DNA from 2 places in the Streptomyces sp. NPDC056835 genome. Region 1 is predicted to be linked to the other one. Evidence: riboswitches for the same ligand, from Rfam matches in the RefSeq annotation. Region 1 holds a riboswitch; the other holds the start of a gene.
What was found. A riboswitch is a leader RNA that binds a small molecule or an ion and turns the genes downstream of it on or off. The one in region 1 is predicted to bind cyclic di-AMP.

Region 1 (7,727 bases):
ACCACTCTCGCCGAGGCGGTGAAGCGCACGGCGGCGGAGGTGGAGGACTACCACGGGGTCCCGATCGAGGTCGTGGTCGTGGGCGACTGCCCGCTCGACGAGAAGCTGGCCGCGCAGATGCAGGCCGCGCGCGAGGCGATGGTCAACGCCGCCAAGTACGGTGGCGAGGGCGGTGCCGTACAGGTCTTCGCGGAGGTGGAGGGCCGTACGGTCTTCCTCTCCGTACGGGACCGCGGCCCCGGCTTCGACCTGGACGCGGTGCCCCCCGACCGGATGGGCGTACGGGAATCGATCATCGGCCGGATGCAGCGCAACGGCGGCACGGCGCGGCTGCGGTCGGTGCCCGGCAACGGCACGGAGGTCGAGCTGGAGATGGAACGGGCAGACTGAGGACGGGCGTGAGTGCGTACGGGTCTCAGGGGCCCGTACGAACGGCCCGTACGAACGGCCCGTACGAACGGCCCGTTTGAACGGCGGGTACGAACTGAACGGCGCGCACGGGCGACGAACGACTAGGGCGAGGGGCAGAGACCATGAGCGAGGGCGCACAGGCCGGGGCCACCGGCGCGGAGAGCGGCGGCGGCGCGACAGGTGACGGCCGGCGCGTACGGGTCGTGCTCGTCGACGACCACCGGATGTTCCGTACCGGAGTGCAGGCCGAGATCGGCCGTACGGAGGAGACGGGCGTCGAGGTCGTCGGCGAGGCCGCCGACGTCGACCAGGCGGTCACCGTCATAACGGCGACCCGGCCGGAGGTCGTGCTCCTCGATGTGCACCTCCCCGGCGGCGGCGGGGTGGAGGTGCTGCGCCGCTGCGCGCCGATGATGGGGGCGGTCGAGCATCCGGTGCGCTTCCTGGCGCTGTCCGTCTCGGACGCCGCCGAGGACGTGATCGGGGTGATCAGGGGCGGCGCCCGCGGCTATGTCACCAAGACGATCACCGGCAAGGACCTGGTCGACTCGATCTTCCGGGTGCAGGAGGGCGACGCGGTCTTCTCGCCCCGGCTGGCCGGCTTCGTCCTGGACGCCTTCGCCTCGACGGACGCGCCGCCGGTGGACGAGGACCTGGACCGGCTGACGCAGCGCGAGCGGGAGGTGCTGCGGCTCATCGCGCGCGGGTACGCGTACAAGGAGATCGCGAAGCAGCTCTTCATCTCGGTCAAGACCGTGGAGTCCCATGTCTCGGCGGTACTGAGGAAGCTCCAGCTCTCCAACCGGCACGAACTGACGCGGTGGGCGACGGCGCGCAGGCTCGTCTGAGACCGCGCGCCGCCGGGTCCACGAGCAGGTCCGCCCGGTCCACGAGGAAGGCCGCCCGGTCTACGAGCAGTGCCACTCGGTGACGTACGTCCGGTCCCGGTACTCCATCACGCCGCGAATGCACTCGCCCGGCGCGGTGTCGAGCTTGCCGGTCTGCTCGGCGCGGCCGTGCCAGGTCTGCAAGGTGCCGAGCCAGCCGGGGAACGCGGTGATCCGGTCGTCCTTGCGCTGGTAGCCGAGGCGTACGGCGACACTGGGGTGGCCCGGGTACTGGACATAGCGCACGGTGAACGGTCCCGCGCCGCCCACCGGGCCCTCGATACAGAGCCGGCCGCCGGACAGATCGCCGCACCCTCGGGGAGTGAGGCCGACGGGCGCCAGAACGAGAACGGCGCCCACGGCGAGAACCGTTCCTCTGACGGCGGTTGCTCGTCTCACGGCTCCCCCTTCAGGGCAGACGGGATGCTGCTGCCATCGTGACCCGGGGAGGGCGAACCGGCATTCCGGCATGGGCCGTTCGGCTATAGGGGGCTCATGGGTTCTTCCCTGGACCAGTCCGGCCGACATCGTCGGACCGGCCGACCGGCGTCCCTAGGCCGGCCGGCTGGCACCCGCGAACGGCATCTGGTCGATCGGCGCCAGCCGGACCGCCGAGCCCGGCCGAGGGGCGTGGATGATCTGCCCGCCACCGGCATAGATCCCCACATGGCTGATACCGGAGAAGAAGAACACCAGGTCGCCGGGGGCGAGATCGCCACGTGAGACCCGCTGTCCCGTGTTGATCTGCGTGTAGGTGGTACGGGGGAGGGCGACGCCCGCGGAGCGCCAGGCGGCCTGGGTGAGCCCGGAGCAGTCGAAGGCACCGGGTCCGGTCGCGCCCCAGACGTACGGCTTGCCGATCGCCCCGTAGGCGTAGGCGACCGCCGCGGCGGCACGGGCGTTCGGCGCCCGCACCGCGCCGGGCGCCGGGGACGCCGCGCCCTGGTCCCGGCCGTCCTGCCCCTGGTCGTACTGAGCACGCTGCGACGCGGTGAGGCGGTCCAGCAGCCGCTGGGCCGAGCCGATCTTCTCCTGGATGGCGGACTTGTGGCGGGCCAGCTCGGACTGGGAGGCCTTCAGCTCCGTGAGCCGGCCGTCGGCCCGGGTGCGCAGTTCGGCGATCCGGGCGAGTTCCTTGCGGATGGCGGTGATCCTGGCGGCCTGCCGGGAACCGGCCCGCTCGGCGAGCGAGGCGCCTTCCAGGTACTCCTCGGGCGAGGAGCTGAGCGCGAGCTGTACGGCGGGGTCGAGCCCGCCGGCCCGGTACTGCGCGGAGGCGATCGAACCGAGCGCGTTGCGCGAGCTGTTGAGCCGTTCCGTCCTGCGCGTGGCCTCGTCCCGCAGATGCGTGAGCGCGGTACGGGCCTTGTCCGCCTTCACCTTCGTCCCGTTGTACCGCTCGGTCGCGGTCTCCGCCTGCTCGTACAACGCGTCGACCTCGGCCTTGACCTGGGCCGGGGTGAGCCGGGGCTCGGCGTGTGCTGCGCCGTCGAAGGCGGTGGCGGTCGCGGCCCCGGCGAGTGCGAGGGTGGCGGCGGTACGGCCGGCGGGGCCGGTGAGCGTGCGCTGTCTGGGCTTTCGGTGCGCTGCCACGGGGGTGGATCCTCTTCCCTAGTCGTCACGGTGGGTCATGGCCGGTCGCCAGGAGAAGGACGCTAGGGCGCAAGGTCACAGTCCGGCCTCGGCATGGCCGGTATTGGCGAGAGGTGGCGGAACGAGGCCGTGTTGTGACCGGCATGATCGCGGCCCCGGAACGTCTTTCTGTCCGGACCCGACCGATATCGGAACAGCGCACCACCTCGCCGTCAGGTGGTGATATGGCCCTCGATAGGCTCCGGGCATGGACGTACTCATCAATGTCTTCGTCGCGCTTCACATCATCGGCATAGCGTCGCTGCTCGGCGGCTTCCTCACCCAGATGAAGTCGATGAGTACGGGGACGGCCCGCTTCAACAAGGCGATGCTGCACGGCGCGCTGACGATGCTCGTCACGGGAGTGGCCCTGGTGGGCCTCAACCAGGCCGACGACCAGACGGTGAACAACATCAAGATCGGCATCAAGCTCGCGGTGCTGGTCGTGATCCTGGCCGTGGTGTACGTGAAGCGCGATGACGAGACCGCCCCGAAGCCGCTGTTCGGCGCGGTGGGCGGGCTGACGATGGCCAACATCTTCATCGCCACGCTCTGGACCTGACACGGCGACGGGGGCCGGTCCTCGCTTCCGGCCCCGGCCCCCGGCTCGCGGCTCGCGCGTGCCGCGCGCGGCACCCGGCTCGCGCGTTCCGCACGCCGCCCGTCAGGCGGGGCGGATACTTCCGTAGATCGGCATGTAGTAGATCGACTCCTCGCGGACGTTCGCGCCCGGCTTCGGGGCGTGGATCATCATGCCGTCGCCGATGTAGATCCCGACGTGGCTGATGTCGTCGTAGAAGAAGACCAGGTCACCGGGGAGCAGATCCTCGGTCGCGACGCGCGTGCCGGCCTTCACCTGTTCCCCGGTGGTGCGCGGCAGCTCCACGCCCGCCTCCTTCCAGGCGGCCTGGGTCAGGCCCGAGCAGTCGTACGAGCTGGGGCCTGTGGCGCCCCAGACGTACGGTTTGCCTATCTGGGCGCGGGCGAAGGAGAGGACCTTGGCGGCCTTGGTGGCGTAGCTGCCGTCCGAGGTTCCGGTGCCGCCGCTCGTGCCGGTTCCCGCGCCCGTGCCCGTACCCGCGCCTGTGCCGCTCTGACCTGAGCCCGTCCCGGAGCCCGTGCCCGTGCCCGTACCGGTCGACGGGGTCTTGGCCTGCTGCTCCTCGCGCTTGCGCTCGGCCTCCTCCTTCGCGCGGGCCTCCAGCTTCGCCCGCGCCTCCGCCTTGCGGCGGGCCTCCTCTTCCTTCTTGCGCTCCAGCGCGGCCAGCCGCGCCTTCTCCTCCTTGGTCAGCCGCGACAGCAGCGCACGCGCCGCGCCGAGCTTCTGCTGCACGTTCTGCTTGCTGGTACGCAGCGCGGCCTGCGAGGCGGTGAGCGACTCCAGGTCCTTCGACGCCTGAGCCCGCTTCTTCGCGGCGGCGGCCTGCTGTGTCTGGTAGTCGGTGAGGACACCGCGCTGACGCTCCGTCAGCCGGTCCGTCACCTGCTTCTGCTCGAAGAACGCCTGCGGGCTGTCCGCGAAGAGCAGGGCGGCGGTCGGGGTGACCGCGCCTTCCCGGTACTGCGCGGCCGCGAACGAGCCGAGCGTACGCCGGGCCTCGTTCAGCTTGTCCGCGCGCTTGGCGACCTCGTCGAGCACCCGGTCGACCGCGCGCTTCTGCTTCTGCGTGGTCTCTTTCGCCCGGTTGTACTTCTGTGTCTCACTTCCGGCCTGGCGGTACAGATCGTCGACCTTCTTCTGTACCTCTTCGATGGACGGCTTCGGCTCGACGGGTGTGGCGCTCGCGCTCTGCGCCGAGAGCAACGTGACCGAGGCGAGCGCGGCTGTCGTGATCCCGACGGCGGGAGAGGCGGTACGTACTCCGCTGAGGCTGCGCGGCTTGCGATGCGACGCCAAGGTCTGCATCTCCTTCCGTGGACCGCCTACCGGGTTAGCTGTCGGGTTCGGGCGGAACGGAAGGCTGCCCTACGGACCTTGAGCGAAAGGCCCGATTCACCCCGGTTGTTCTGTGTGGGTCCCCGGTTTCGAACTTCCTTGGGGAAAGTCCGAATTCGGCGTGGGCCGCCCGCTTGGCGTGGGTCGCCGTTGGGGGTACGGGCTGCCTGATCGAGCACGCTAGCCAAAGTGTGGTGCTGGTGTGAAGGTCGATGGCCGATATGCCCGATACATTTTCGTGACCATTTGCGCGTGCGATGTGTGAAACGGATCGGTGACGCCTGACCGCCACGATGAGTGACCGAGGCGCCGCCCGTGGTGATCCCCTTGGCGATGACGGCGATGACGGCGATGGCGGCGATGACGGCGATGGTGACGGGGATGGGGACGGCGAGGGGACGGCGAGGGTGGCGGGGCCGGGGAATTCCGGAGGCGGGCACCGAGTGTCAGTGGGGCCGCCTAGACTCGGAAAGCGATGAGCAGCCTCTTTGACGACAGTTTCCTGGCGGACCTCCAGCCCTTCGGCGACGAGCATCCACCGCCGCCCGAGGACGACGCCGAGCACGCACCGGAGCAGGTGCCCGACGACCTCTTCCAGGGTGCCTACGACGCGCCTCCGGTGCGGGACCAGTACCACCGCGACGGCGCCCCGCGCACGGTCGTGGATCCCGCCGCGCTGCTCGAAGGGCTGAACGAGGAGCAGCGCGCGGCCGTCGTGCACACCGGCTCGCCGCTGCTCATCGTGGCCGGGGCCGGGTCGGGCAAGACCCGGGTGCTGACCCACCGGATCGCGTATCTGCTGGGTAGCCGCGACGTCCATCCCGGTCAGATACTGGCGATCACGTTCACCAACAAGGCCGCGGGCGAGATGAAGGAGCGCGTCGGCCAGCTCGTCGGCCCGCGCGCCAACGCCATGTGGGTCATGACGTTCCACAGCGCCTGCGTACGGATCCTGCGGCGCGAGTCGAAGAGGCTCGGGTTCACCTCGTCGTTCTCCATCTACGACGCCGCCGACTCCAAGCGTCTGATGGCCCTGGTCTGCCGCGATCTGGACCTCGACCCCAAGCGTTACCCGCCGAAGTCCTTCAGCGCCAAGATCTCGAATCTGAAGAACGAGCTGATCGACGAGGAGACCTTCGCCGACCAGGCCACCGACGGCTTCGAGAAGATGCTCGCCGAGGCCTACCGGATGTACCAGGCGCGGCTGCGCGAGGCCAACGCGCTGGACTTCGACGACATCATCATGACCACCGTCCATCTGCTCCAGGCGTTCCCCGATGTCGCCGAGCACTACCGGCGGCGCTTCCGGCATGTCCTGGTGGACGAGTACCAGGACACCAACCACGCTCAGTACACGCTCGTACGCGAGCTGGTGGGCCCCTCCGGCGAGGAGCACGACCCGGCCGAGCTGTGTGTCGTCGGCGACGCCGACCAGTCGATCTACGCCTTCCGGGGCGCCACGATCCGTAACATCCTCCAGTTCGAGGAGGACTACCCGGACGCGACGACTATTTTGCTGGAGCAGAACTACCGCTCCACGCAGACGATCCTGAGCGCCGCCAACGCGGTCATCGAGCGCAACGAGAGCCGCCGGCCGAAGAATCTGTGGACGAAGGCCGGCGCCGGCGCCCAGATCACCGGCTACGTCGCGGACACGGAGCACGACGAGGCGCAGTTCGTCGCCGACGAGATCGACCGGCTGACGGACGCGGGCGAGGCCAAGGCGGGCGATGTCGCGGTCTTCTACCGTACGAACGCGCAGTCCCGCGTCTTCGAGGAGATCTTCATCCGGGTCGGCCTGCCCTACAAGGTCGTCGGCGGAGTGCGCTTCTACGAGCGCAAGGAGGTCCGCGATGTGCTCGCCTATCTGCGCGTTCTGGCCAACCCCGAGGACAATGTCCCGCTGCGCCGGATCCTCAATGTGCCCAAGCGCGGCATCGGGGACCGCGCGGAAGCGATGATCGACGCCCTCGCGCTGCGCGAGAAGATCACCTTCCCGCAGGCGCTGCGGCGGGTGGACGAGGCGTATGGAATGGCCGCCCGCTCGGCCAACGCCGTCAAGCGGTTCAACACGCTGATGGAGGAGCTGCGTACGGTCGTCGAGTCCGGCGCCGGGCCCGCGACGATCCTGGAGGCCGTGCTCGAACGGACCGGCTATCTGGCCGAGTTGCAGGCGTCGACCGATCCGCAGGACGAGACGCGTATCGAGAACCTTCAGGAACTGGCCGCGGTGGCGCTGGAGTTCGAGCAGGAGCGCGGCCAGGCCGCCGCGGCGGCGACGGGCGGCGGCGACGCGGCCGATGCCGCCGGTGCGGCCGATACGGCCGCCACGGCCGCTGTGACCGGTACGCTCGCCGAATTCCTGGAGAAGGTGGCGCTCGTCGCCGACTCCGACCAGATCCCCGACGAGGACGAGGACGGCTCCGGTGTCATCACGCTGATGACGCTGCACACCGCCAAGGGCCTCGAATTCCCGGTCGTGTTCCTGTCCGGTATGGAGGACGGCGTCTTCCCGCACATGCGCGCCCTCGGCCAGACGAAGGAGCTGGAGGAGGAGCGGAGGCTGGCGTACGTCGGCATCACCCGCGCCCGTGAGCGCCTATATCTGACCCGGTCGTCGATGCGGAGCGCGTGGGGCCAGCCCTCGTACAACCCGCCGTCCAGGTTCCTGGAGGAGATCCCGGGACACCACCTGGAGTGGAAGCGGACCGGCGCGCAGATCCCGGCGGGGCCCACGTCCGGGGTCGCGTCCTCGCTGTCGTCGTCCTTGTCGGCCGCCTCGCGTTCGAGGTCGGGCGGTGGTCCCTCGGGCTTCGCCACACGGCGCACCACGGAAAAGCCGGTGATCGCGCTGGCGGTCG
Region 2 (7,727 bases), on a different contig from region 1:
CGACGGCCAGCAGGACACGGCCGCGGCCCTGCGCGGCCATCTGAAGCTGCTTGAGCGGGAACGCGAGCGCATCGGTCGGCTGATCGCCTCGGTGCGGACCACTCTCCACAAGACGGCGACGGGAGAGGAACTCATGGCCGAGGACGTACTCGACGGCTTCGATCACACGCGGTACGAGGAGGAGGTGACCCGGCGGTGGGGCCGGGACGCCTATGCGAAGAGCGACCGCTGGTGGCGGTCGCTGAGCGAGGAGGAGCGGCAGGGCTTCAAGGACCAGCACGAGAGCATCGCCGGGGACTGGGGACGCGTGGCCGCGGCGGGGCTCGCCGCGGACAGCGACGAGGCGCAGGCCGTCGCCCGGCGTCACTGCGACTGGCTGTCCGTCACGGCCGAGCCCACCAGGTCGTATGTCATCGGCGTGACGGCGATGTATGTCGATGACGCGCGCTTCGCCGCCACCTATGACCAGTACGGTGAAGGTACGGCTGTGCTCGTGCGGGACGCCATGAAGGTGTACGCCGAGCGCCACCTGACCGACTGATCGGGTCCGTCGGCTCGCCGGTGCGCCGGAGCATCGGCCGGGCCGACGGGTCGGCTCGCCATAGCCCACTCGGCCGACGGCGATTCGCCGCCCGGGATGGCAGCGGCCAGCCTGGTGGAGCGCGGCACCGTCCGCAGCAGTCGGCGGACCGGGCAGGAGACCACTGGTGTGGAGACTGAGGAAGCTCGGAAAGGGCATCGGCGGAAGAGGCCGGCGGGCGGCCGAGGGCGCCGGTCTCTGGGCTGTTGACGGAAGGGGTTTCTGGGCGGCCGGCGACAACGCTCGCGGCGGCGGCCGGTATCCGGGCGGACGTGGCCGTACCGGACGCAGGCTGGTACGGGTGCTGCCCGTACTGGTGATCATCGCCGGGGTGATCTTCGACCTGGTGACCCCCACGCGTGTCACCGCGTCCCCCCTCTTCGCCGCCGCTCCGCTGATCGCCGCCCCGTTCTACCCGTTGGCCGGCACGCTCACCATCGCCCTGGCCTCGCTGGTCTCCGAGGTGCTGCTGCACATCCACGCGGACACCCAGTTCCAGGTGGAGTCGATCAGCGAGGTGCTGACGGTGGTCGTCGTCTCCCTGCTGGCGCTGTACATCAACGGCGTCGTACGGCGCAGCGGCGAGCGGCTGGCCTCCGCCCGCATCATCGCCGAGACCGCCCAGCGCGCGGTGCTGCCCAGACCCGCCGAGCGGATCGGGGGGCTGCGGATCGCCGCGCGGTACGAGGCGGCGCAGGAGGGCGCGTTCATCGGCGGGGACCTCTTCGCCGTACAGGACACGCCGTACGGGGTGCGGCTGGTGGTCGGGGACGTACGGGGGAAGGGTCTTGACGCGGTCGAAGCGGTGGCGGTGGTCATCGGGTCATTCCGGGAGGCCGCCGAGCAGGAGAGTTCGCTGGAGGGAGTCGCGCAGCGGCTGGAGCGCGCGCTCAGACGTGAGGGGACGCGGCGGGACGGGCTCGACATCTTCGAGGGGTTCACCACCGCCGTACTCGCCGAGATCCCGCACGACGAGGGAGTGGTGCGGCTGCTCAACCGCGGCCATCCCGAGCCGCTGCTGATGTGCGGCGACGGTGAGGTGCGGATGCTCGCCCCGAGCGACCACGCGCTGCCGCTCGGGATGAGCGAACTGGGCGCGTGGCCGGACCGCGCCGAGCAGGCCCTGTATCCGGAAGGCGCGACGCTGCTCTTCTACACGGACGGGCTCACCGAGGCGCGCGATGCCCACGGGGTCTTCTACGTCCCGCGCGACCGGCTCGACGGGCGGGTCTTCCAGGGGCCCGACGAGATACTTCAGGCGCTCATCGACGACGTACGGCGGCACACGGGCGGCGGGAGCCAGGACGACATGGCGCTGCTGGCGGTCAGCCGGCCCTCGGAGGGCGAACCGGAGCGGCGCAGGACCATGCCCCTGGTGCCGTGAGACGGCCGCGATCGCCGTCGGAGTCGTCACCCTCATCGCCCGGCGCGGGGCCGGCGGGAGCTCTCGCCACTGTAGGTAATCGAGAGGTATCCCTCCGCATAACATTTGACACACCGTCAGAAATGCCGACTTCCCTGACGGGCTGTCAACTCGCCCGATTGCGTTCCGCTACGTCCCGGTACGTCCGATGCGAAGTCGTTAATGATCACCCGGAACAGCTTGGAATATGGGCCGGGTCTCTATTAACGTTCGATAACGCAGCGCGGTCGTCCCAGCCGTCGTAAGAGATGGCGCCGTGCGCACGCGCCGAATCCCGCGAGGGAACCGGGGAACCACCAATTGGGGTGAATCGGGTGTCTTTTGCTGCCCTGTGCGGCAGGAGCGCCCGTAGGAGACCTTCCTGCTCCGAACCCGTCAGCTAACCCGGTAGGCGAGAAGGAAGGAAAGGAGCACGCCTCAGTGGCGTCCAACAAGCCTGCCCCCGAAGCCGTCTTCGAAACGCACTCCCTCGGCAGCGAGCCGGACAGGGCATGGGGGGAATGGAATCCCACCGAGGAGTCCATACGGCCCGTACGCGGCCGGCACCGCGTCGCCAAGCAGCGCGGACTGGCCCGTAGCTCCACCGTCCTCGGCGTCGGCGTCATCGCCGCCGTCGGCGCGGGCGGCATCGCCACCGCGCAGGACAAGCCCGCGGTCTCCATATCCCTGCCCGACGCGATCACGGACAATCTCCCGGACGCCAAGTCCCTGCCGGGAATGGGCTCCCTCGCCTCGGACGACTCCGACTCCGAAGTCCTCGCCGCCCCGCTCACCACCGCCGGGCTCACGGCCGCCGACACCGAGCAGGGCGCCACCGACGCGGGAGAGGCGCTGCGCGCCCGAATCCTCCAGCAGGCCGAGGCACAGCAGACCGGCGCCGAGGCGGCGCGGAAGGCCGCCGCGGAGTCCGCGGCGGCCGAGCAGGCCGCGGCCGAGGCCAAGAAGCAGCAGACCGAGGCCGAGAAGAAGATCGAAGAGGCGAAGAAGAAGGCAGAGGCGGAGGCCAGGGCCAAGGCGGAGAAGGAGCGGCTGGCCAAGCTGGCCGCCAGCTACGCGATCCCCACCTCCTCGTACACGATCACCTCGACCTTCGGTCAGGCCGGCTCCCTGTGGTCCTCCGGCCAGCACACCGGCCTGGACTTCGCCGCGCCGACGGGCACCCCGCTCAAGGCCGTGCACAGCGGCACGATCAAGTCGGCCGGCTGGTCGGGCTCGTACGGATACCGCACGGTCCTGGAGCTCGATGACGGCACGGAGATCTGGTACGCCCACCAGTCCTCCATCTCCGTCAGCGCCGGGCAGAAGGTCACCACCGGCGAGGTCATCGGCAGGGTCGGCGCGACCGGCAATGTGACCGGCGCCCATCTGCACCTCGAAGTCCACACGGCGGGCGGCACGGGCCTGGACCCGATGAGCTGGCTGCGCGGCAAGGGCCTCAACCCGTAGGGCTTCCCCGCGGGCATTCCCCTGGGTAATCCCTCTGGGTATTCCCCCCGGGGTATTCCCCCATAAGGCCCACATACGGGCGCGGAGCGGGTTGGGACGCCCCCCTCAGGGGTTGCATCTCCCTATGACCGCTCTGCGCCCACTGGGCTCCTCCGATCTGCACGTCTTCCCGCTCGCCCTCGGCGGCAATGTCTTCGGCTGGACCGCCGACGAGACGGCCTCCTTCGCCGTCCTCGACGCGTACGCCGCCGCGGGCGGGAACTTCATCGACACCGCCGACATGTACTCCTCGTGGGCCCCCGGCAACGAGGGCGGTGAGTCCGAGACCGTCATCGGCGACTGGATCGCGTCGCGTGGCAATCGCTCCGACGTGCTGGTCGCGACCAAGGTGGGCGCGCACCCGCGGTACAAGGGGCTCAGGGCGGCCACCATCAAGGCCGGGGCCGAGGAGTCGCTGCGCCGGCTCCGTACGGACTACGTCGACCTCTACTACACGCACTTCGACGACCCCGAGGTGCCGGTCGAGGAGATCATGACCGCCCTCGACCAGCTGGTGCGGGCGGGCAAGGTCCGCGCGCTCGGCGCCTCCAACATCAGCGCGGAGCGGCTGGCCGCCTCGCTCGCCTTCTCGGAGCGCGAGGGGCTGGCCCGCTATGTGGCGCTCCAGCCGCACTACAACCTGGTCTCCCGGGACACCTACGAGGGCGAGCTCCGGGACACCGTGCTCCGGCACGGGCTCTCGGCCGTGCCGTACGCCGCGCTGGCGTCGGGCTTCCTCACCGGCAAGTACCGTCCGGGGACCGAGGTCGACAGTCCCCGGGCCGGCAAGGCGGCCGAATATCTGGCGTCGGAGCGGGGCGCCGAAGTCCTGACCGCGCTGGACCGGATCGCCGGGGCGCGGGGCGCCGAGGTCGCGACCGTCGCGCTGGCCTGGCTGGCGGCGCAGCCGACCGTGGTCGCGCCGCTCGCGTCCGCGCGTACGACCGAGCAACTGCCCGCGCTGCTGGCTACGGTCGGCCTTGAGCTGACGGCGGAGGAACTGGCGGAGCTCACGGCGGCATCGGCCTGAAGCCGCGGCTCGTCGGACTGGTCGGTCATCCCTCGTCCGTCAGGTCCGTCAGGTCCGTCAGGTTCGTCATTGGCGGTACGGGTTGTAGCCGTCGTAGTCGATGGACGGCGGCGGCACCCGTACCCTGCCCGTGGCCCGCGCCGCATAGGTCAGCGCGGGCCCGGCTATCTCCCTGCGCTGCCACAGATGGTGCAGCAGCTCCTGCTCGCGCTCGATGAAGTCCGGGCCCACCGCGCCGCGGTGGGCCCGGTGGCGCAGAAACGCCAGGGACGTCGCGAACGCCTCGTACTCCCCGACCGACCTGGCCGCCCGCGGGCCGTACGTACGGCCCGCGAAGTCACGCGCCATCGTGCGCGCCCGCATGGAGGAGAGCGCGAGGGGCGCGGCCGGGGTCAGCCAGCCGGCCGCGGCGTACGCGGGCAGCTCGGACCCGACCGTGCGCAGCTCGCGCTGGCGGCTCCAGATCACCAGCCAGGTCAGCAGGGCGAAGACGGGAACCATGAACACCCCGTACACCACATAGAAGCCGTACGGGCCGAAGAGCGCCCCCGATCCGTTCCACAGCGCGTGCAGGCCCATCGCCAGGGCCAGACCGAGCAGGGGCAGGGCGAATCTGCGGATCCTCCGGCGGCGGGCCGCCATCGCCGCCAGACCGAAGCCGATGCCGGTGAGCACGGTGAAGAGCGGATGGGCGAACGGTGACATGACGACCCGTACGAAGAAGGTCGCGGCCGTGACGGAGGCCAGGCCGGAGTTGCCCAGGTTCTGGTCCTCACCGAAGGCGCTGCCCAGATAGAGGATGTTCTCGGTGAAGGCGAAGCCGGTGGCGCTGAACCCCGCGATCACGACGCCGTCGACGAGCCCGGTGAAGGCCCTCCTGCGGAAGAGGAAGATCAGCAGGACCGCCGCGGCCTTGGCGCTCTCCTCCACGACGGGGGCTATCACCGTGGCACCGAGGGATTCCGCGCCCGCCGGGTCGGCGGTGGCGGTGGCTATCCATTCGGTCGCGAACGAGTTCGCGATGATCGCGACGAGGGCGGCGGCGAAGGCGCCCCACGCCAGGGCGAAGAGCAGATTCGGCCAGGGGCCCGGCTCGACCCGGTCCAGCCAGCGGAAGGCCGTGATGAGCAGCGGTACGGGCAGGACGGCCAGCCCGAGGCCCACCAGAAAGCCCTCTGTGCCGGTCTCGTCCCGGACGAGCGCGAGGATCACCAGAGCGCAGAGGGCGAGCACCAGGATCACGGCCCCCACGCGCACCGCGCGGCGGCGCCAGAAAGCGCGGCGCGGCCGGTAGCGCCTGCGGGCGGGCTCCGGCACGGCGGCCCACAGCTCGCCGAGCTGCTGCTGACGCTCGTAGACGGGGATCGCCGGACGCGGACCGGGCGGCTGCGGGGACGGTTCTGACACCCAACGACCCTAACGAGGGGCACTGACACCTGGCGATGGCGCCCGGGCCACTACCTCGGGTTACGTACCCCGGGTTACGCGGGTCGGTTACGCGGGTCGGTTACGCGGGCCCGGTCACGGAAGGGCGCTCAGGCACCTGGCGTTCCGGTGCGCGGTGTTCCGGTGCGCGGCGTTCCGAGACGCGGTGTTCCGGTGCGTGGAACTCCGGTACGCGACGGAACAGCAGGTCATGCACGACATGGCCCTTGTCGAGCCCCTGCCCCTCGAACCGGGTCAGCGGACGGAAGGCCGGCCGTGGCGCGTAACCGCCGTCCCGCTGGGTGTTCTCGAAGCCCGGGTGGGCGGTCAGCTCCGCCAGCATCTGCTCCGCGTACGGCTCCCAGTCGGTCGCGCAGTGCAGTACGGCCCCGGGCTTCAGCCGGCCCGCGGCGAGCGTAAGGAACTCCCGCTGGATCAGCCGCCGCTTGTGATGCCGCTTCTTGGGCCAGGGGTCGGGGAAGTAGATCCGCAGCCCGGCGAGCGATTCGGCCGGCAGCATCTCCCTGAGCAGGATGATCGCGTCGCCGTTGGCCACCCGGATGTTGGTCAGACCGTTCTCCTCCGCGAGCCGGAGCAGATTTCCCTGGCCGGGGGTGTGCACATCGACGGCGAGGATGCCGGTGCCCGGGTCGTCGGCGGCCATGCGCGCCGTCGCCTCGCCCATCCCGAAACCGATCTCCAGGACGACCGGAAGCCCGTCGAACATCTCGTCCGGGTCAAGAATCCGCTGCCCGTCGATGTCCGTGCCCCATTCGGCCCACATCCGCCGCAGCGCCTCGGCCTGGCCGGTGGTGACCCGGCTCCGGCGTGGCTGGAAGCTGCGGATGCGCCGCTCGAAGTGGGACCCGGCGGGGTCGGCCGCGGGGCCCGTGCCCTCGGGAAACATCCGGCTCATGGTGCGGTTCTCGGCCATCTCGTTCGTCTCGCTCACAGTGCCTCCGATTCTACGGAGGCCCGGGAGTCCGAGGCCCGGGGAGTCCGAGGTTCAGTCCTCCGGGGCTCAGTCCTCCGCCAGCATCGCCAGCGCCCGCCGCGCGACCTCCCGCCCGATGGGCAGCGAGGCGGTCGCCGCCGGGGACGGGGCGTTCAGGACATGCACTGTGCGCGGGGTCCGCCGGATCAGGAAGTCGTCCGCCAGCGTGCCGTCCCGCAGCACCGCCTGGGCCCGTACCCCGGCCGCCGCCGGGCGCAGGTCCGCGTCGGTGACCGCCGGGAGCAGTCGCCGTACGGCCGTCGCGAAGGCGCGCTTGGAGAGCGAACGGTGCAGCTCACCGGCACCGTACCGCCAGTGCTTGCGGGCCGTGCGCCATGAACCGGGCCAGCTGAGGGTGGACGCCAGCTCGCCGGGGTGTACGTCCGACCAGGTGTAGCCCTCGCGGGCCAACGCCGGGACCGCGTTCGGCCCGACATGGACACCGCCGTCGATGGAGCGGGTCAGATGCACGCCCAGGAACGGGAACGCCGGGTCGGGCACCGGATAGACCAGCCCCCGTACGAGATCCGGCCTGGCCAGCTCGTAGTACTCACCCCGGAACGGCACGATCCGCATCCCCGGGTCGTCGCCCGCCAGCCGCGCCACCTGGTCGCACTGGAGCCCCGCGCAGTTCACCAGGGCCCGCGCCCTGACCACCGCCCCGGAGGCCGTACGGACCGCGATGCCCCAGGGGCGCCGGTCGATCGCCGTGACCTCGGATCCGTACCGTACGGACGCGCCCGCCGCTTCCGCCGACTCGGCCAGCTGCTCGGCGACCGCCACGAAGTCG

Region 2: another riboswitch for cyclic di-AMP. It lies ahead of ACFRMN_RS26770 (M23 family metallopeptidase); the one in region 1 lies ahead of ACFRMN_RS03120 (NlpC/P60 family protein).

The regions. Positions count from the first base shown of each region.
Region 1 covers NZ_JBHUBB010000002.1:142,458-150,184, reverse strand. Annotated here, with positions in the region: gene ACFRMN_RS03145 (PspC domain-containing protein) at 1-390, shown strand, start outside; gene ACFRMN_RS03140 (LuxR C-terminal-related transcriptional regulator) at 534-1,259, shown strand; gene ACFRMN_RS03135 (hypothetical protein) at 1,320-1,697, opposite strand; gene ACFRMN_RS03130 (NlpC/P60 family protein) at 1,851-2,891, opposite strand; gene ACFRMN_RS03125 (hypothetical protein) at 3,139-3,492, shown strand; gene ACFRMN_RS03120 (NlpC/P60 family protein) at 3,595-4,836, opposite strand; cyclic di-AMP (ydaO/yuaA leader) riboswitch at 4,835-4,998, opposite strand; gene pcrA (DNA helicase PcrA) at 5,342-7,727, shown strand, end outside.
Region 2 covers NZ_JBHUBB010000026.1:20,964-28,690, reverse strand. Annotated here, with positions in the region: gene ACFRMN_RS26780 (MerR family transcriptional regulator) at 1-541, shown strand, start outside; gene ACFRMN_RS26775 (PP2C family protein-serine/threonine phosphatase) at 738-1,964, shown strand; cyclic di-AMP (ydaO/yuaA leader) riboswitch at 2,259-2,412, shown strand; gene ACFRMN_RS26770 (M23 family metallopeptidase) at 2,424-3,449, shown strand; gene ACFRMN_RS26765 (aldo/keto reductase) at 3,574-4,518, shown strand; gene ACFRMN_RS26760 (PrsW family intramembrane metalloprotease) at 4,585-5,925, opposite strand; gene trmB (tRNA (guanosine(46)-N7)-methyltransferase TrmB) at 6,026-6,877, opposite strand; gene lhgO (L-2-hydroxyglutarate oxidase) at 6,965-7,727, opposite strand, start outside.